DNA from 3 places in the Pseudomonas donghuensis genome. Region 3 is predicted to be linked to each of the others. Evidence: predicted binding sites of a transcription regulator. Region 3 holds the regulator's gene; each other region holds the start of a gene.
What was found. The regulator FliA, encoded in region 3, starts transcription of late flagellar genes. The targets are predictions, from matches to a motif close to CTAAAGTTTNNNNNNNNNNNGCCGNTAA.

Region 1 (5,597 bases), 2.1 Mb from region 3:
ATCTGCGGCACCTGCAAGGTGCTCAAGCTGGGCGGGGAAGTGGAGATGGAGCACAACGGCGGCATCACCGATGAAGACGTCGCCGAAGGCTATATCCTTTCGTGCTGCAGCGTACCGAAAGGGGATGTGCGGATCGAGTACTGAGTAGCGACTTGACCCGCGATGCGTTTGCGTTACACGCTGAAACGTGCCACCAGCCCGCTCAGGTCCACCGCCAGGCGCGACAGTTCGGCGCTCGCTGCGCTGGTCTGGTGGGCGCCGGTGGCCGACTGCACCGACAGGTCGTTGATGTTGACCAGGTTGCGGTCCACTTCGCGGGCGACCTGGGCCTGCTCTTCGGCCGCGCTGGCGATCACCAGGTTGCGCTCGTTGATCTCGGCCACCGCACCGGTGATGGTTTCCAGCGCCAGGCCGGCGCCGCGGGCGATGTTCAGGGTCGACTCGGCGCGTTCGGTGCTGTTGCGCATGGAGTTGACTGCCTGCTCGGTGCCGCCCTGGATGCTGCCGATCATCCGTTCGATTTCGCTGGTCGACTGCTGGGTGCGGTGAGCCAGGGCGCGTACTTCATCAGCGACCACGGCAAAGCCGCGACCGGCCTCACCGGCACGGGCCGCTTCGATGGCGGCGTTCAGGGCCAGCAGGTTGGTCTGGTCGGCCAGGCCGCGAATCACGTCGAGCACTTTGCCGATATCGCGCGATTCTTCCGCCAGGTTGCCGATCAGTTCGGCAGTGCCTTGCACGTCGGTGCTCATGCGCTCGATGGCGCTGACGGTTTCCATCACCAGGTCACGGCCGTCGCCGGCCGAGCGGGTGGCTTCCTTGGAGGCTTCCGAGGTGCTCACGGCATTGCGTGCCACTTCTTCCACGGCGCTGGTCATCTCGGTGACGGCGGTGGCGGCCTGTTCGATTTCGTTGTTCTGCTGCTGCAGGCCACGGGCGCTTTCGTCGGTGACGCTATTCAGCTCTTCAGCCGCCGACGCCAGTTGGGTCGCGGAGCCGGAGATCTGCTGCAGGGTATCGCGCAGCTTATTCTGCATCTTGGCCATGGCTTTGAGCAGGCGCGCCGCTTCGTCCTGGCCTTCGGCCTGGATGCTGCGGGTCAGGTCGCCTTCGGCGATACGCTCGGCAGCCTGCAGGGCCTCGTCGATCGGCTTGACGATACTGCGGGTCAGCAGCAGCGCGCAGACCAGGGTCAAGGCGGTGGCGGCCAGCAGCAGCCCGATCACCAGAGCGACCGCACTGGAATACTGGTCGGCAGCGGTGCGGTTGATCTCGCGGGTCTGCTCGGTATTGATGCTGATCAGTTGATCCATGACGCTGTTGATCTGCTCGGAGCTGTCGAGCATGTCGCGGTTGATCAGATTGCGCAGGCTGTCCAGGTCATTGTTCTGCGATGCCAGGCGCATGCGATTTTCCAGTTGGCGGTACTGGCTCAGCAACTGCACGTACTGGTTGTAGGCGGCGCGTTCCTGGCTGCCGGAGATCAGCGGCTCGTACACCCGGCGCGCGTCATCGATCTGCTGGTTGCGCTGGTCGACCAGCTTGAGGGTGGCCTGCAGGGTGTCGGCTTCGCGGTTGAGCAGCAGGCGGTACGACAGGGTGCGCAGGCGCAGGGTCAGCTGGGTCAACTGGTCGAGGTTGGTGATGCTCGGCACCGTCGAGTTCTCGATGGTTTCGCCGGCCTGGCGAATCTTGCTCATCTGGTTCAGGGCGAACAGACCCAGGGCCAGCATCAGTGCACCGATCAGAGCAAAGCCCAGAAGCGCGCGCGGGGCGATATTCATATTGCGTAGGGACATGGTGGTATCCAGGAAGGGAAAAGGGCACGCGAACCGTGCGCCAGAATCAGGACTGCCATGCCTATCGGTCGGCCGGGTAAAGACTTGAGCCGACGACGACAAAATTGTGAGCCAGCTATCTTTTTTCCTGACCGGTGGTAGGCAAAACGGGGAACCTGACCGACATCGGTGGGTCAATCTGCACCAGGCCGACGCGTCTAAACCCGATATCCCTGGCGAGCACGCGGACTTTTCTTTATCGTGTGCGCCCCCTGAAACACCCCGAGAAGGCAATCATGTTGGAAACTTCCCTTAGTCAACTGGAGCAACTGGTCAGCGACCTGGTGCAGAAGAATCAGGAACTGACCGAGCGCAACGCGCAGATCAGCGCCGAACTGGCCCAGGCCAAAGACGAAAACGACAGCCTGCAACTGAGCCTGCTGGAGCAGGAAGAAAAGCAGGGCGCTACCGCCGCACGCATCCAGGCCCTGGTTGAGCGTGCCAGCGTTGGTACCGTGAACGCATGAGAACCTCAGCGCAGCCGATCAATGTCGTGTCGATCCTCGGCAGCGATTATTCGATCAAGGCCCCCGAAGGCCAGGAGCAGGCGCTGGCGCAAGCAGTGCAAATGCTCAATGCTTCATTGGCCGATACCAAGCGTAAATACCCGACCCTGATCGGTGACAAGCTGCTGGTACTGGCAGCCCTCAACCTGTGCTCGCAGCAGATCGAACTGCAACAGCAGCACCAGCAGGCCCTCGACCGTTACCAAGAGCAAGTCAACGCCACGGTCGATGTGATTGCCCGGACCATCAGTAACAGCTGATCGCGTCAAACCCCTCGCTAGACCTTTTTGCCAGCTCACCACCTTCGGGAGGGTGGGCCGGCATTGCTGTGGATTGTATTTCCTGTTGTATACAATTGGCCTGTCTCTTGCACTACAGGGCTTATTTACCCAGGGGAAATACATGCAGTTCTGGCGGCGCAGTATCCAGTGGCAATTGATCGCAAGCATGGGCGCAGCGCTGTTGCTGAGCATTCTGATCGTGGTCGGCATCTACAGCGTGGCGGTCAATCGGCTGACCGAGCGTTACCTGGTCGACACCGCCTTGCCGGCGAGCATTGAGGCGATTCGTAACGACATCGAACGCATGCTTGGCCGACCGTTGACGGCGGCGGCCGACATTGCCAACAACACGTTGCTGCGCGATTGGCTGGCGGCGGGGGAAGACAGCGCCCAGGCGCCGCAATTTATCGAGTACCTCGAAGCCCTGCGCAAACAGAACCATGCCTTTACCGCGTTGTTTGCCGCTACAGCGAGCAACCACTATTACAACGAGAAAGGCCTGGACCGCACCCTCAGCCGCAGCAACCCGGCGGATAAGTGGTTTTTCGGCTTTATCGACAGTGGCAACCCGCGCCTGCTGAACATCGACACCGACGGCAGCACCGGCGAACTGGCGCTGTTCATCGACTATCGGGTGGAGAAAGCCGGCCAACTGGTGGGTATCGCCGGGCTTGGCCTGCGTATGACCGAACTCTCCGAATTGATCCACAACTTCAGCTTCGGCGAACGTGGGCGGGTGATGCTGGTGCGCGGCGACGGTTTGATCCAGGTGCATCCGCAGTCGGCGTTCAGCGGTAAGAAGCAGCTTGCCGAGCAGATCGGTGGCGAGGCTGCCAAGGTGGTCCTGAGCCGTGAACAGGGCCTGCACAGTAGCCGCTTCGAGCGCGATGGCGAGGGCTATCTGGCCCTCAGCCTACCGCTGCGTGACCTCAACTGGACCCTGGTCGCCGAGGTGCCAGAAGCACAGATCTATGCCCAGGTGCGTGAGACCGTCTGGCTGACTAGCCTGATTGGTGCAGCGGTCGCGCTGGTATCGCTGTTGCTGGTGGTGCTGCTGGCACGCGGCATCGTCCGTCCCATCCGCCGCGTGACCGGCGCCTTGATGGCCATCGGCAATGGCGGCGGCGACCTGACCCAGCGCCTGGACGAAAACCGCGCTGACGAGCTGGGCGACCTGGCCCGTGGTTTCAACCGTTTTCTCGACAGCCAGCGTGACTTGATCGGCGAAGTGTTGAACACCAGCGAACGCTTGCGCGCGTCGGTGGCGCAAGTGACGCAAGTGGTGGACAACACCGCCGAACGCTCCGGCCGCCAGCAGGAAATGACCGAAATGGTCGCCACTGCCGTGCATGAGATGGGCCTGACCGTTCAAGACATAGCGCAGAATGCTGGCAACGCCGCCGTGGCGTCGGAAACCGCGCGCAGCGAAGCGCTGCAGGCCCGCGAAGTGGTGCGCCGCTCAATTGCCCATATCGAGGGCATGTCCGACGAGATTGGCCAGGCGGCCAGTGCGGTGAGTGAACTGGCGACGGAAGTCGCCTCGATTGACGAAGTCTTGGCGGTGATCCGCAGCATCTCCGAGCAGACCAACCTGCTGGCGCTCAACGCGGCCATCGAGGCGGCGCGGGCGGGCGAGATGGGCCGCGGCTTTGCCGTGGTCGCTGACGAAGTACGGACCCTGGCGCGGCGTACCCAGGTATCCACCGATCAAGTGCAGCAGATGATCCTGCGCCTCAAGCATGGCGCGGGCAGTGCGGTCGCGTCGATGCAGGCCGGCCAGGCAGCGACCGGAACGGGGGTGGAGTCGAGCCAGCAGACCGGCGCTTCGCTGGGCACCATCACCGATCAGGTCGAGCACATCAGTGACATGAACCATCAGGTGGCGACGGCGACCGAAGAGCAGTCGGCGGTCACCGAGGAGATCAACCGCACCGTGCAGGGGATATCCGACCTGGCGCGGGAGACGGCGGTGGATGTGCAGGGCTGTCGGCAGGAGTGTCAGGCACTACGCGGCTTGGCCGATGATCTGGCGCGGCAGATGGGTGGGTTCAGGCTTTAAATCGGGGGTGAGTTCATCGCTGGCAAGCCAGCTCCCACAAGTAAGGTGCATGCCGTACCTGTGGGAGCCGGCTTGCCGGCGATGGCGTCGTCAGGCGCCCATTACCGCACGAATATCCGCCGCCAGCTCACGTACCCGCGCTTCTTCGGTGTCCCACGAGCACATGAACCGCGCACCACCGCTACCGATAAAGGTGTAGAAACGCCAGCCCTTGTTGCGCAAGGCTTCCAGCGCCGGTTCCGACATCTGCAGGAACACGCCGTTGGCCTCCACCGGGAACATCAGCTCAACCCCTGGCACATCGCGCACCAGCTCGCAGAGCAATTGCGCGCAGCGGTTGGCATGCACGCCATGGCGCAGCCAGGCGCCGTCTTCCAGCAGGCCGACCCAGGGCGCCGAGAGGAAGCGCATCTTCGATGCCAGTTGCCCAGCCTGCTTGCAGCGGTAGTCGAAGTCTTCGGCCAGCTGGCGGTTGAAGAACAGGATCGCCTCGCCCACCGCCATGCCGTTCTTGGTGCCGCCAAAGCACAGCACATCGACCCCGGATTTCCAGGTCAGCTCAGCCGGCGTGCCGCCAAGGAATGCGCAGGCGTTGCTGAAGCGCGCGCCGTCCATGTGCAGGTTCAGGCCCAGTTCCTTGCAGGTGGCGCTGATCGCCTTGAGTTCGTGCGGGCGATAGACGCTACCGACCTCGGTGGCCTGGGTGATGGTCACCACGCGCGGTTTGGGGTAGTGGATGTCCTGGCGCTTGAGCGCCACTTCGCGGATCGAGTCGGGGGTCAGCTTGCCGGCTTCGCTGCGTGCGGTAAGCAGCTTGGAGCCGTTGGAGAAGAACTCCGGCGCACCGCATTCGTCGGTCTCGACGTGGGCGGTCTCCGAGCAGATCACGCTGTGATAGCTCTGGCACAGCGAC
Region 2 (5,597 bases), 650 kb from region 3:
CCCATGGCCGTGAAACTCAAGGACGACGAGACGGTGGTGTTTTCCTGGGTCCTCTGGCCGTCACGCGAAGTGCGCGATGCGGGGATGCAGAAGATGATGCAGGACCCGCGCTTGCAGCCTGAGCAGAACCCGATGCCGTTTGATGGTAAGCGGGTGATTTTTGGTGGATTCAGGATTCTTGTGGATGTCTGAGAGCGTTGGGGCTGCGTTGCAGCCCATCGCCGGTAAGGCCGGCTCCCACAGGGATCTGTGTATGCCGACCCTGTGGGCGCTTATTGCTTAAACCTTGAAGCGTGCCACCAGTGCCGTCAGTTGCCCGGCCAGCCCCGCCAACGCCTGGCTGGCTTCGCTGGTCTGTTGCGCCCCGGTCGCCGAGCGGGTCGACAGTTCGCGGATGTTCAGCAAATTGCGATCCACCTCGCGCGCCACTTGCGCCTGTTCCTCGGCGGCGCTGGCAATCACCAGGTTGCGCTCGTTGATCTCGCCAATGGCGCTGTAGATCCCTTCCAGTACCTGCCCTGAGGCCTGGGTAATACCCAAGGTCGACTGCGCCCGCTGGGTGCTGGCCTGCATCGACGTCACTGCCGCTTCGGTACCGTGCTGCACGCGGCCAATCATCTGCTCGATTTCCTGGGTCGATTGCTGCGTGCGGTAGGCGAGGGTGCGCACTTCGTCGGCGACCACGGCAAAGCCGCGCCCGGCTTCCCCGGCACGGGCCGCTTCGATGGCGGCATTGAGCGCCAGCAGGTTGGTTTGTTCGGACACCGAGCGAATCACTTCCAGCACCTGGCCGATGTCGCGAATCTGCCCGGCCAGTTGCTCCAGGTGCGCGCTGCTGGTCTGCACCTCTCGGGCCATGGCCTGAGTGCCGTCGAGGTTGTCGCTGACCTGGCGGCGGCTTTGTTCGGCCAGTTCGTTGGAGGCGCTGGCCGCTTGCGAGGTGGACACGGCGTTGCGCGCGACTTCCTCCACGGCCGTGGTCATTTCGGTGACGGCGGTGGCGGCCTGTTCCAGCTCCTGGTCTTGCTGGCGCAGGCTGTGCGAGCTCTGTTCGGTAATGCCATTGAGTGCACCGGCAGCCTCGGCCAGTTGCCTGGCACAGCCGGTGATCTGCCCCAGGGTGTCGCGCTGGCTGTGCTGCATACGCTGCAGTTCGCTGAACAGCTGGCCGATCTCGTTGCTGCTGTGCACCGTCACCGGCACGCTCAAATCGCCATTGGCAATACGCTGGAAGTGCTGGCCGGCCTCGCGTAGCGGACGCAGTACACGCTGGGCGATAAAGCTCCAGCACAGGGCGGCGAGCAGCAAGGTCAGCAGCCCCAGCGCCACGCTCAGCACCTGGGCGCTGCTCAGGCGCCGGTCGGATTCGAGCATGATCTGCTGGCTGCGCTCGTTCAGCGCCGCCACCAGTTGTTGGCGCAGCGCCTGCAAGCGGCCCATGGCGTTGCCAGCGTCGGTGTTGACGTTGAAGTACTGCTGCAGGTCGTTCTGGCGGGTGGCTTCACGCTGCCCGGCCACCGCCTTGGCGTATTCGCCAAAGGTGCTTTGCAGCGCCACGGTCAGGGATTTGAGCGTCGGTTCTTGGGCGTTGCTGACCAACTCATTGATCAACTGCGCGCTGTTGCCCAGCAGTTCTTCCGAGAGCTTCAGGCGTTTGTTGGCACTCTCGCTGTGGCCGCCGGTCTGTTCGATAAAGCCCGAGGACACGTTGGCGCTGGCGCGGATCGCCATCAGCAGGGCGTTGTTCAGGCGGTCCGACTGGTGCGCGGTCTGGTCCAGTTCGCTGATCTGCTGGTCGCTACCCACCGCCGCGCGCCAGGCGCTGACGGTGGAAAACAGCAAGGTCAGGCTGAACAGCGACAGCACCCAGAACATACCGGTGCGGATTTTCAGGTCGGCGAACATGCGGGCAGTACTCCTTTAGTTGTTATCAGCCCCACGCGTTGCCGCTGTAACGGCGGTGGGTGGGTCTGCTATCGGAGTGGTTGCTGGTGGACTTGAGGGGGTAAGGCCTGCTTGTGTTCGATTACCGCACGCTGTTTGCCTCAGCGGCCTTCATGCTGGCGCCGATACGCCCCCGGCTGCAAGCCGACGGCCTTGCTGAAGGCACGGGTAAAGGCGGCAATCGACTGATACCCCACCGCCGCGCACACCTGCTCGACGGTGTTGCTGGCCTTGAGCAACTGGCAGGCATGGCGCATGCGCAGGGCCAGCAACACTTGCCCCGGCGATTGCCCGGCCAGTTCGCTGAAGCGCTTGAAGAACGCCGAGCGCGACAGCCCCGTGCAGGCTGCCATGCTTTCCAGCGACCAGGGCTGGTCGGGGTGTTCGATCAGTTGCTCGAGCAGGCTGGCAAAGTTGGCGTGACGTGCCAGGGCCACCAGGCCGCTGATGCCCTGGTCGTCGCTGACGCGTTGGCGCAGCACATACAAAAACAGCAGATGGCTCAGGCGTTCGAGCAGCGCCGAGGAGGGCGCGGGCAGCCGTTGGCACTCGGCCAGGATCAGTTCGAACAGTGCACGTGCGGCCGTGGATGCCGGGTCGCCGGCACGCAGGATGATCCAGTCGTCCAGGCTGTCGATGACCAGCGACGACAGGCCCGGCTGAAAATGAAAGAACCCGCACACCAGGCCCACGCCGTCAGTGGCTGTGCTGTCCAGCGCTTGCATGACCTGGCGCGGTTGCTGCTGGGCCAGCTCGCAGTCCTGGGCATTGGACAGCCGATAGTTGAAGTCGCGCAGCAGGAACACTGCATCGCCAGCTTGCAGGCGCATGGCCTCGGCCTGGCCGTCGATATGCAGCCAGCAATGGCCCTGGACGATCAGGTGGAAACTGGCCCGCGCCAGGCCGTGGGTGCTGGCGTGCCAAGCGCCGCAATAACGCCCGACATGGAACAGGCTGGCGTCTAGCTCAAGGCTTTCTAATAACCAATCGACTACCGGGCTGGACGAAATCATCTAATGAAAAGACTCAGGAGCAAGTAATAGCGACTGCAGAATATGGCAGGTAATTCTTATAACCAACAGACTTGTGGCACACCCCTAGTATGCAGGAGTCCACTCCATGTCGCGCGTCACTGTCCATACACTGCAAAGCGCCCCAGAGGCTGCCCGTCCTTACCTGGAGAACGCCCAGAAGGCCTCGGGCTTCATCCCCAACCTGCTCGGCGTGCTGGCCAATGCCCCGGCGGCGCTGGAAACCTACGTCACTGTGTCTGCACTTAACGGCAAGGCCGAGCTGAGCCTGGCCGAGCGTGAAGTGGTGCAACTGGTGGCCGCCACCCACCACGGCTGCGATTTCTGCGTGGCCGGCCACACCGCCGTGGCGCTGAACAAGGCCAAGCTGCCTCAAGAGGTGGTCAATGCCCTGCGCGCCAAGAGCGAGCTGCCGCAAGAGAAGCTCGAAGCCCTGGCGGCGTTCACCCGCGAAGTCATCGCCACCCGCGGCAATGTCAGCGAGGCCGGCTACGGAGCGTTGCGCGAAGCGGGTTATAGCGAAGGCAATGCCCTGGAGGTGATCCTCGGTGTAAGCCTGGCAACCCTGTGCAACTTTGCTAATGTGTTCGCCCAAACCCCGCTCAATGACGAGCTGAGCAAGTACCGCTGGCAGCCTTCGGCATAACGAACCCTCGGCGCCGGCGCAGGCTGGCGCATTTTTAAAGGAGTAAACGCTATGCTCGATCCCGCATTGGTCACGTGGCTGGATGCCCAGGCCGAAGCCCTCGACCAGGGCCATGGCGACCCGCAGGCGGTACTGGGGCAACTGGCGGCGGCGCAGGTGCTGCGCGTCGGCATTGACCAGGCTCTGGGCGGTAGCGGCGGCACGGTCGCCGACGCGGTAGAGACGCTTGCCAATGTCGCCAGCCATTCCCTGGCGGCGGCCTTCGTCTTCTGGGGCCAGCGCGCCTTTGTCGAATACCTGCTGCACAGCCCCAACGCCGGGCTGCGCGAGCGCCTGTTGGCCGACCTGCTCAGTGGCAAACTGGCCGGCGCCACCGGGCTCTCCAACGCCATGAAGTACCTCTCGGGTATCGAAGCGCTGCAGGTCAAGGGCCTGCGTGACGACCAGGGCTGGACCCTGGCCGGGCGCCTGCATTGGGTGACCAACCTGCGCAAGGGGGGCTTCGTGGTGGCGGCGGCCATTGAAGAGGAGGGCGCCTCGCCATTCGTCCTGGCCATTCCCGACACTGCTGTCGGGCTGACCCGCTCCGACGACCTGCAACTGCTGGGCCTGCAGTCGAGCAACACCGCCGCCTTGAGTTTCGAGCAGGTGCCGGTCAGCCGCGACTGGCTGCTGCACGAAAACGCCAAGCAGTTTCTGCCTGCGGTGCGTCCGTCGTTCCTGGGCCTGCAATGCGGCATGGCCATCGGCCTGGCGCGCCGTTCATTGAGTGAGGTGGAGGCGCATCTGCAAGGCATGCGCTCGTTCCTTGGCGAGGCGCTGCAGGTACTGCGCGAGCGTCTGGAAAACACCGTGACCGAACTGAAAAAGGGCCTGCTCGACGGGCATTTTCTGACCCAGCCGGCGGCCTTGTTCAAGCTGCGCATCAGCCTCGCCGAAACCGCAGCCGATGCCGTGCAGCTTGAGTTGCAGGCCAGCGGCGGCAAGGCTTATCTCACCGCTTACGGCGCTGGGTTCGCCCGCCGCTGGCGCGAGTCGGCGTTCGTGCCAATCGTTACTCCAAGCCTGGTGCAACTGCGCGCCGAGCTGCAACGCCAGGCGTCGGCAGCATGACCGAGGTGTTGCTCGAAGCCCGCGGTATCAGCCTTGGCTACCCGCGTGAGCACGGCTGGCAAAGCGTGCTGGAAAATTTCGACCTGCAACTGGCGCCGGGCGAGGTGATCACCATCCTCGGCCCCAGTGGTGTCGGAAAATCCAGCCTGTTGCGGGTGCTGGCCGGTTTGCAGCAGGCCCGCGCCGGCAGCGTCAGCCTGCTCGGCGAGCCGTTGCAGGGCCCGCACCCGCGCCTGGCGGTGGCCTTCCAGGACCCCAGCCTGCTGCCCTGGCTGAGCCTGGAAAGCAACGTCGCCTTCGGCCTGGATTTCGCCCGCCAGCCCAAGCTTGCCGCCAGCGAACGGCGTGCGCGTATCGACCATGCCATCGAGGCGGTCGGCCTGCAGCACGCTCGCGAGCAGTACCCGGCGCAGCTCTCCGGCGGCATGGCCCAGCGTACCGCGCTGGCCCGCTGCCTGGCACGCCAGCCGCAAGTGCTGTTGCTCGACGAACCCTTCGGCGCGCTGGATGAAGTGACCCGCGCCGACATGCAGCAACTGCTGCTGCAACTGATTGCCCGGCACAACACTGCGGCCATCCTCATTACCCACGATATCGACGAAGCCCTGCTGTTGTCCGATCGCGTGCTGCTACTGGGCAACCACCCGGCGCGCACCCTCGGCCAATGGCTCATCGACCTGCCGCAGCCCCGCGAGCAGCGGGTCGAGGAACTGGGCGCGCTGCGCATCGACATACTCAAAACCCTTCGGCGGGCCAGCCGCACACCCGAACCTGATTCTCAACCTATGCCGCTGCCGTCGGAGACTGCCCATGTGCCTGGACGACTTCACCCACACTCGTCGTGACTTCATCAAACTCAGCGC
Region 3 (5,597 bases):
CTCATCGAGCAGCGCTTCGAACTCGTGCTCGGAGATGTGCTCGCCGTCCGCGGCAGGCGCGGCGGCAGGCGCAGGGGCGGCAGCGGCGCCCGGCAGTGCATCGACGGCAAAGGTACCCTTGCCGTGCAACTGATCGAGCAGCGCTTCGAATTCGTCATCGGTGATATCGCCACTGGCGTCGCTGCCAGCAGGTGCTGCGGCGGGTGCTGGCGCGCCGGCACCGAGGTTGTCGGCGGCGAACTGGCCCTTGCCGTGCAACTGGTCAAGCAGCGATTCGAACTCGGCGTCGCTGATTTCGTCACTGCCAGGTTCGGCCACCTGGGCCTCGGCTTCGGCCTTGACCGCGTTGAGCGAGTCGAGCAGCTGTTCGAATTCGGTGTCGGTGATATCCGCCTCGGCCTCGGCCGCTGGCGCTTCAACCACCTCGGGTTCAGCCGCAGGTGCCGCCACTTCGTCTTCCCCGGCAGGCTCGGCCAGGCGCGACAGCGCCGCCAGCAGCTCGGGGGTGGCAGGTGTGATATCGGTGCGTTCGCGCACCTGGCCGAACATGCTGTTGACCGTGTCCAGGGCTTCCAGGACCACGTCCATCAGTTCGGCGTCAACGCGCCGGGCACCCTTGCGCAGGATGTCGAACACGTTCTCGGCGATATGGCAGCACTCCACCAGCTCGTTGAGCTGGAGGAAGCCGGCGCCCCCTTTTACAGTGTGAAAACCGCGAAAGATCGCATTGAGCAGGTCGGCATCATCCGGACGGCTTTCCAGCTCGACCAGTTGCTCGGACAGTTGCTCAAGAATTTCGCCGGCTTCTACCAGGAAATCCTGAAGGATTTCTTCATCGGCGCCGAAGCTCATTAAACGTGCTCCCTAAAAACCCAGACTGGACAGCAGATCGTCGACATCGTCCTGACCGGACACGACGTCTTCACGCTTATCGGCATGAATCTGCGGACCTTCACCCCGAGTCGGATGTTTTTCTTGATCTTTTTCAGCGCGCAGCTGCTGGTGGTCATGTTCGATACCGGCAAAACGGTCGACCTGGCTTGCCATCAGCACGAGCTTGAGCAGATTGCTTTCTACTTCGGTGACCAGCGTCGTGACGCGCTTGATCACCTGGCCGGTCAGGTCTTGATAGTCCTGAGCCAGAAGGATGTCATTGAGGTGCCCGGCGACCTTGCGGCTGCCCTCCTCGCTACGCGTCAGGAAACTGTCGACGCGTTTGGCCAGCTCACGGAACTCCGGTGCCGCCACTTCGCGGCGCATGAAGCGCTGCCAGTCGACGCTCAGCGCCTTGGCCTCGTCGCTCAGTTCGTTGAGTACCGGCGTGCTGGCTTCGACCAGGTCCATGGTGCGGTTGGCCGCGCCCTCGGTCAGCTTGACCACGTAGGACAGCCGTTCGGTCGCATCGGTGATCTGCGACACTTCCTCGGCCTGCGGCATGTGCGGGTCGATCTGGAAGCTGACGATCGCGCTGTGCAGCTCGCGGGTGAGTTTGCCGACTTCCTGGTACAGGCCTAGGTCACGGGTCTGGTTCAGCTGATGGATCAGTTGCACCGCATCGCCGAACTTGCCTCGTTCCAGGCTGTCGACCAGTTCCTTGGCGTGTTTCTTGAGTGTCGACTCAAACTCGCCCAAGGATGATTGTGTTTGCTCCATAGCGCCCCCGTGGCGTACCTCAGCTATTGACGCGCTCGAAGATCTTTTCGATCTTTTCTTTCAGCACCTGGGCGGTAAATGGCTTGACCACATAGCCGTTGACCCCGGCCTGGGCGGCTTCGATGATCTGCTCGCGCTTGGCTTCGGCAGTCACCATCAGCACCGGCAGGTGCTTCAGGCGCTCGTCGGCACGCACCTTGCGCAGCAAATCGATACCGGACATGCCAGGCATGTTCCAGTCGGTCACCAGAAAGTCGAAATGGCCGCTTTCAAGCATCGGCAGCGCGGTGTTGCCGTCGTCGGCTTCCTGGGTGTTGGTAAAGCCCAGGTCACGCAACAGGTTCTTGATGATCCGCCGCATCGTCGAAAAGTCGTCCACGATGAGGATTTTCATGTCTTTGTTCAATTAGACCTCCAAGCAGTCTTTAACGCGTTCAGCGCGGAACGCGCATTCAATCAATTCGGCACTACATTTCACGACTGCATCGAACCGGTGTTCAACGCGCCCGCCATTCCCCCAGGCGGCCACGCAAACGTGCCGCGCACTGGCTGTGCAACTGGCTGACACGCGACTCACTCACCCCCAGGACCTCACCGATCTCCTTGAGGTTGAGTTCTTCGTCGTAGTACAGCGCCAGGACCAGACGCTCACGCTCCGGCAGGTTGGCGATTGCATCGGCCAAGGCTGCCTGAAAACGCTCGTCCTCCAGATCGCGCGAAGGCTCGAGCTGGGCACTGGCACCGTCCTCGTGCAGGCCTTCATGTTCGCCGTCCTGCAACAGGTCGTCGAAACTGAACAGGCGGCTGCCCAGGGTGTCATTCAAAATCCCGTAATAATCATCGAGACTCAATTGAAGTTCGGCAGCAACTTCGTGATCTTTAGCGTCGCGGCCGGTTTTTGCTTCAATTGCACGAATCGCGTCACTGACCATGCGGGTATTGCGGTGTACCGAACGTGGCGCCCAGTCGCCCTTGCGCACTTCATCGAGCATGGCCCCGCGAATACGGATGCCGGCGTAGGTCTCGAAACTGGCCCCCTTGCTCGCGTCATACTTGTTGGCGACTTCGAGCAGGCCGATCATCCCGGCCTGGATCAGGTCCTCGACCTGCACACTGGCCGGCAACCGTGCCAGCAGGTGGTAGGCGATACGCTTGACCAACGGCGCGTAACGTTCGATCAACTCATACTGGGCATCACGCGAAGCCTTGCTGTACATCCGATAACCGCTGGCGTTCATAGCACCGGACCCGCACTCGTCGGTTGCACCAGACGCTCGACGAAGAACTCCAGGTGCCCCCGTGGGTTGGCAGGCAGCGGCCAGCTATCGACTTTCTGGGCAATGGCCTTGAACGCCAGCGCGCACTTGGAACGCGGAAAGGCTTCATAGACCGCTCGCTGCTTCTGCACCGCCTTGCGCACGCATTCGTCGTAAGGCACCGCACCGACGTATTGTAGGGCGACATCGAGGAAGCGATCAGTGACCTTGGTCAACTTGGCGAACAGGTTGCGCCCTTCCTGCGGGCTCTGGGCCATGTTCGCCAGGACACGGAAGCGGTTCATGCCGTAATCGCGGTTGAGCAGCTTGATCAGCGCATAGGCGTCGGTGATCGAGGTAGGTTCGTCGCACACCACCAGCAGTACTTCCTGGGCGGCGCGGACAAAACTGACTACCGAGTCACCGATACCCGCAGCGGTATCGATCACCAGTACATCGAGGTTGTCGCCGATCTCGCTGAAGGCCTGGATCAGGCCGGCGTGCTGGGCCGGGGCCAGGTGCACCATGCTCTGCGTACCCGAAGCCGCCGGCACGATGCGCACACCGCCGGGGCCTTGCAGCAGCACATCGCGCAGCTCGCAACGGCCTTCGATGACATCGGCCAGGGTGCGTTTGGGCGTCAGGCCCAACAGCACGTCAACGTTGGCCAGCCCCAGGTCGGCGTCCAGCAGCATGACCCGACGGCCAAGCTCAGCCAGCGCCAATGACAGGTTCACTGACACATTAGTCTTGCCGACGCCACCTTTGCCGCCGGTCACGGCGATCACCTGTACGGGATGCATGCTACCCATGTTTGTTCTTTACCTTGTCTTACTTAGACCGAGGCCACATGACTGGGCTGCGCTTTCAACACCTGAAAAATGCCTGGCAGACCATTGATGTAGGTACTTTGCAACGTATTCATATTCACCTCAGCCCACGCGTTTGCCGGAGCTGTGGTAGAGATCAGCGAACATGTCGGCCATGGCCTCTTCGCTGGGCTCGTCCTGCACCTGCACACTCACGGCACGGCTGACCAACTGGTGCCGGCGCGGCAGGTGCAGGTCGTCAGGAATGCGCGGGCCATCGGTAAGATAGGCCACCGGCAATTCGTGACTGATCGCCAGGCTCAATACTTCGCCGAGGCTGGCGGTTTCATCTAGCTTGGTCAGGATGCAACCGGCCAGGCCGCAGCGCTTGTAGCTGTGGTAGGCGGCGGTGAGCACCTGCTTTTGGCTGGTGGTTGCCAGCACCAGGTAATTCTTGGCCTGAATCCCGCGTCCGGCAAGGGTTTCAAGCTGCATGCGCAGCGCCGGGTCGCTGGCCTGCAGGCCGGCGGTATCGATCAACACCACGCGCTTGCGCAGCAGCGGGTCGAGGGCCTGGGCCAACGACTGGCCCGGGTCGACGTGAGTGACCGAGACGTTGAGAATCCGCCCCAGGGTCTTGAGCTGCTCCTGGGCACCGATGCGAAAGCTGTCCATGCTCACCAGGGCCAGGTTCTGCGCGCCGTACTTGAGCACATAGCGCGCCGCGAGCTTGGCCAGGGTGGTAGTTTTGCCCATGCCGGCCGGACCGACCATGGCAATGACACCGCCTTCTTCGATAGGTTCGATTTCCGGCACTTCAATCATGCGTGCAAGATGCGCCAGGAGCATGCGCCAGGCGTGGCGCGGCTCTTCGATTTCGGTGGTCAGCTCGAGCAGTTCACGGGCAATCGGGCCGGACAGGCCAATGCGCTGCAAGCGACGCCAGAGGTTGGCCTGCTGTGGCTTGTTGCCCTGCAACTGGCTCCAGGCCAGCGAGCCGAGCTGCACTTCAAGCAGTTCGCGCAGGCCCGACAACTCCGAACGCATCGAGTCGAACAGGCGTGGATCGATCGGGGCAGCCGCCGGCGCAGCAGGCACCACCGGCGCTTCGACCTGCGGGTCGATCAACGGCTCGGAAGCGGTCAGCGGCAGGCCGGCAAACAGCTGACGGTTGGCGTCTTCGCTCTCGCTGCGACTGCTCAGTTCGGCCTGGGCGGTGACGATGCGCGACTGGGTCTTGCGCAGCTCGTCTTCAAGCTCGACGTTCGGCACCCGCGGCGCCAGGGCGGACAGCTTGTAGTCCAGCGCAGCCGTCAGCTCGACACCGCCAGCAATCCGTCGGTTGCCGATGATGGCGGCCTCGGCCCCCAGCTCATCGCGAACCAGCTTCATGGCCTGACGCATATCGGCGGCGAAAAAACGCTTAACTTGCATAACCCACTACCTCAGCCGTTCGGGCCCACTGTGGCGACGATGGTAACTTGCTTGTTGTCAGGTATTTCCTGGTACGCCAAAACATGCAAATTCGGTACAGCCAGGCGACCGAAGCGCGACAGCATGGCTCGTACCGGTCCTGCGACCAGGAGGATCGCCGGCTGCCCTTGCATCTCCTGACGCTGGGCGGCTTCGATCAACGAACGCTGAAGCTTTTCGGCCATGCTCGGCTCCAGAAGAACACCGTCTTCCTGGCCTTGCCCAGCCCTTTGCAAACTATTGAGCAAAATCTGTTCCAATCTTGGCTCAAGGGTGATGACAGGCAGCTCGGACTCAACGCCGACAATGCTTTGCACGATAGCGCGACACAATCCGACGCGCACCACCGCCACCAATGCGGCGGTATCTTGACTCTTGGCCGGGTTGTTGGCGATAGCCTCGGCAA

Region 1: the regulator FliA is predicted to act here: its motif matches at 1,861-1,888, upstream of BV82_RS26845 (methyl-accepting chemotaxis protein).
Region 2: the regulator FliA is predicted to act here: its motif matches at 1,928-1,955, upstream of BV82_RS11460 (methyl-accepting chemotaxis protein).

The regions. Positions count from the first base shown of each region.
Region 1 is NZ_CP071706.1:5,367,907-5,373,503, reverse strand. It holds gene gbcB (glycine-betaine demethylase subunit GbcB) at 1-144, shown strand, start outside; gene BV82_RS26845 (methyl-accepting chemotaxis protein) at 174-1,799, opposite strand; gene BV82_RS24980 (hypothetical protein) at 2,075-2,305, shown strand; gene BV82_RS24975 (cell division protein ZapA) at 2,302-2,604, shown strand; partial or broken gene BV82_RS26815 (cache domain-containing protein) at 2,747-3,823, shown strand; gene BV82_RS26810 (methyl-accepting chemotaxis protein) at 3,947-4,684, shown strand; gene BV82_RS24965 (threonine aldolase family protein) at 4,775-5,597, opposite strand, start outside.
Region 2 is NZ_CP071706.1:2,459,017-2,464,613, forward strand. It holds gene BV82_RS11455 (DUF1428 domain-containing protein) at 1-192, shown strand, start outside; gene BV82_RS11460 (methyl-accepting chemotaxis protein) at 280-1,905, opposite strand; gene BV82_RS11465 (AraC family transcriptional regulator) at 2,046-2,957, opposite strand; gene BV82_RS11470 (carboxymuconolactone decarboxylase family protein) at 3,064-3,621, shown strand; gene BV82_RS11475 (acyl-CoA dehydrogenase family protein) at 3,673-4,734, shown strand; gene BV82_RS11480 (ABC transporter ATP-binding protein) at 4,731-5,579, shown strand; gene BV82_RS11485 (ABC transporter substrate-binding protein) at 5,545-5,597, shown strand, end outside.
Region 3 is NZ_CP071706.1:1,806,765-1,812,361, reverse strand. It holds gene BV82_RS08310 (chemotaxis protein CheA) at 1-852, opposite strand, end outside; gene BV82_RS08305 (protein phosphatase CheZ) at 865-1,653, opposite strand; gene BV82_RS08300 (chemotaxis response regulator CheY) at 1,673-2,047, opposite strand; gene fliA (RNA polymerase sigma factor FliA) at 2,151-2,891, opposite strand; gene fleN (flagellar synthesis regulator FleN) at 2,888-3,721, opposite strand; gene flhF (flagellar biosynthesis GTPase FlhF) at 3,842-5,152, opposite strand; gene flhA (flagellar biosynthesis protein FlhA) at 5,164-5,597, opposite strand, start outside.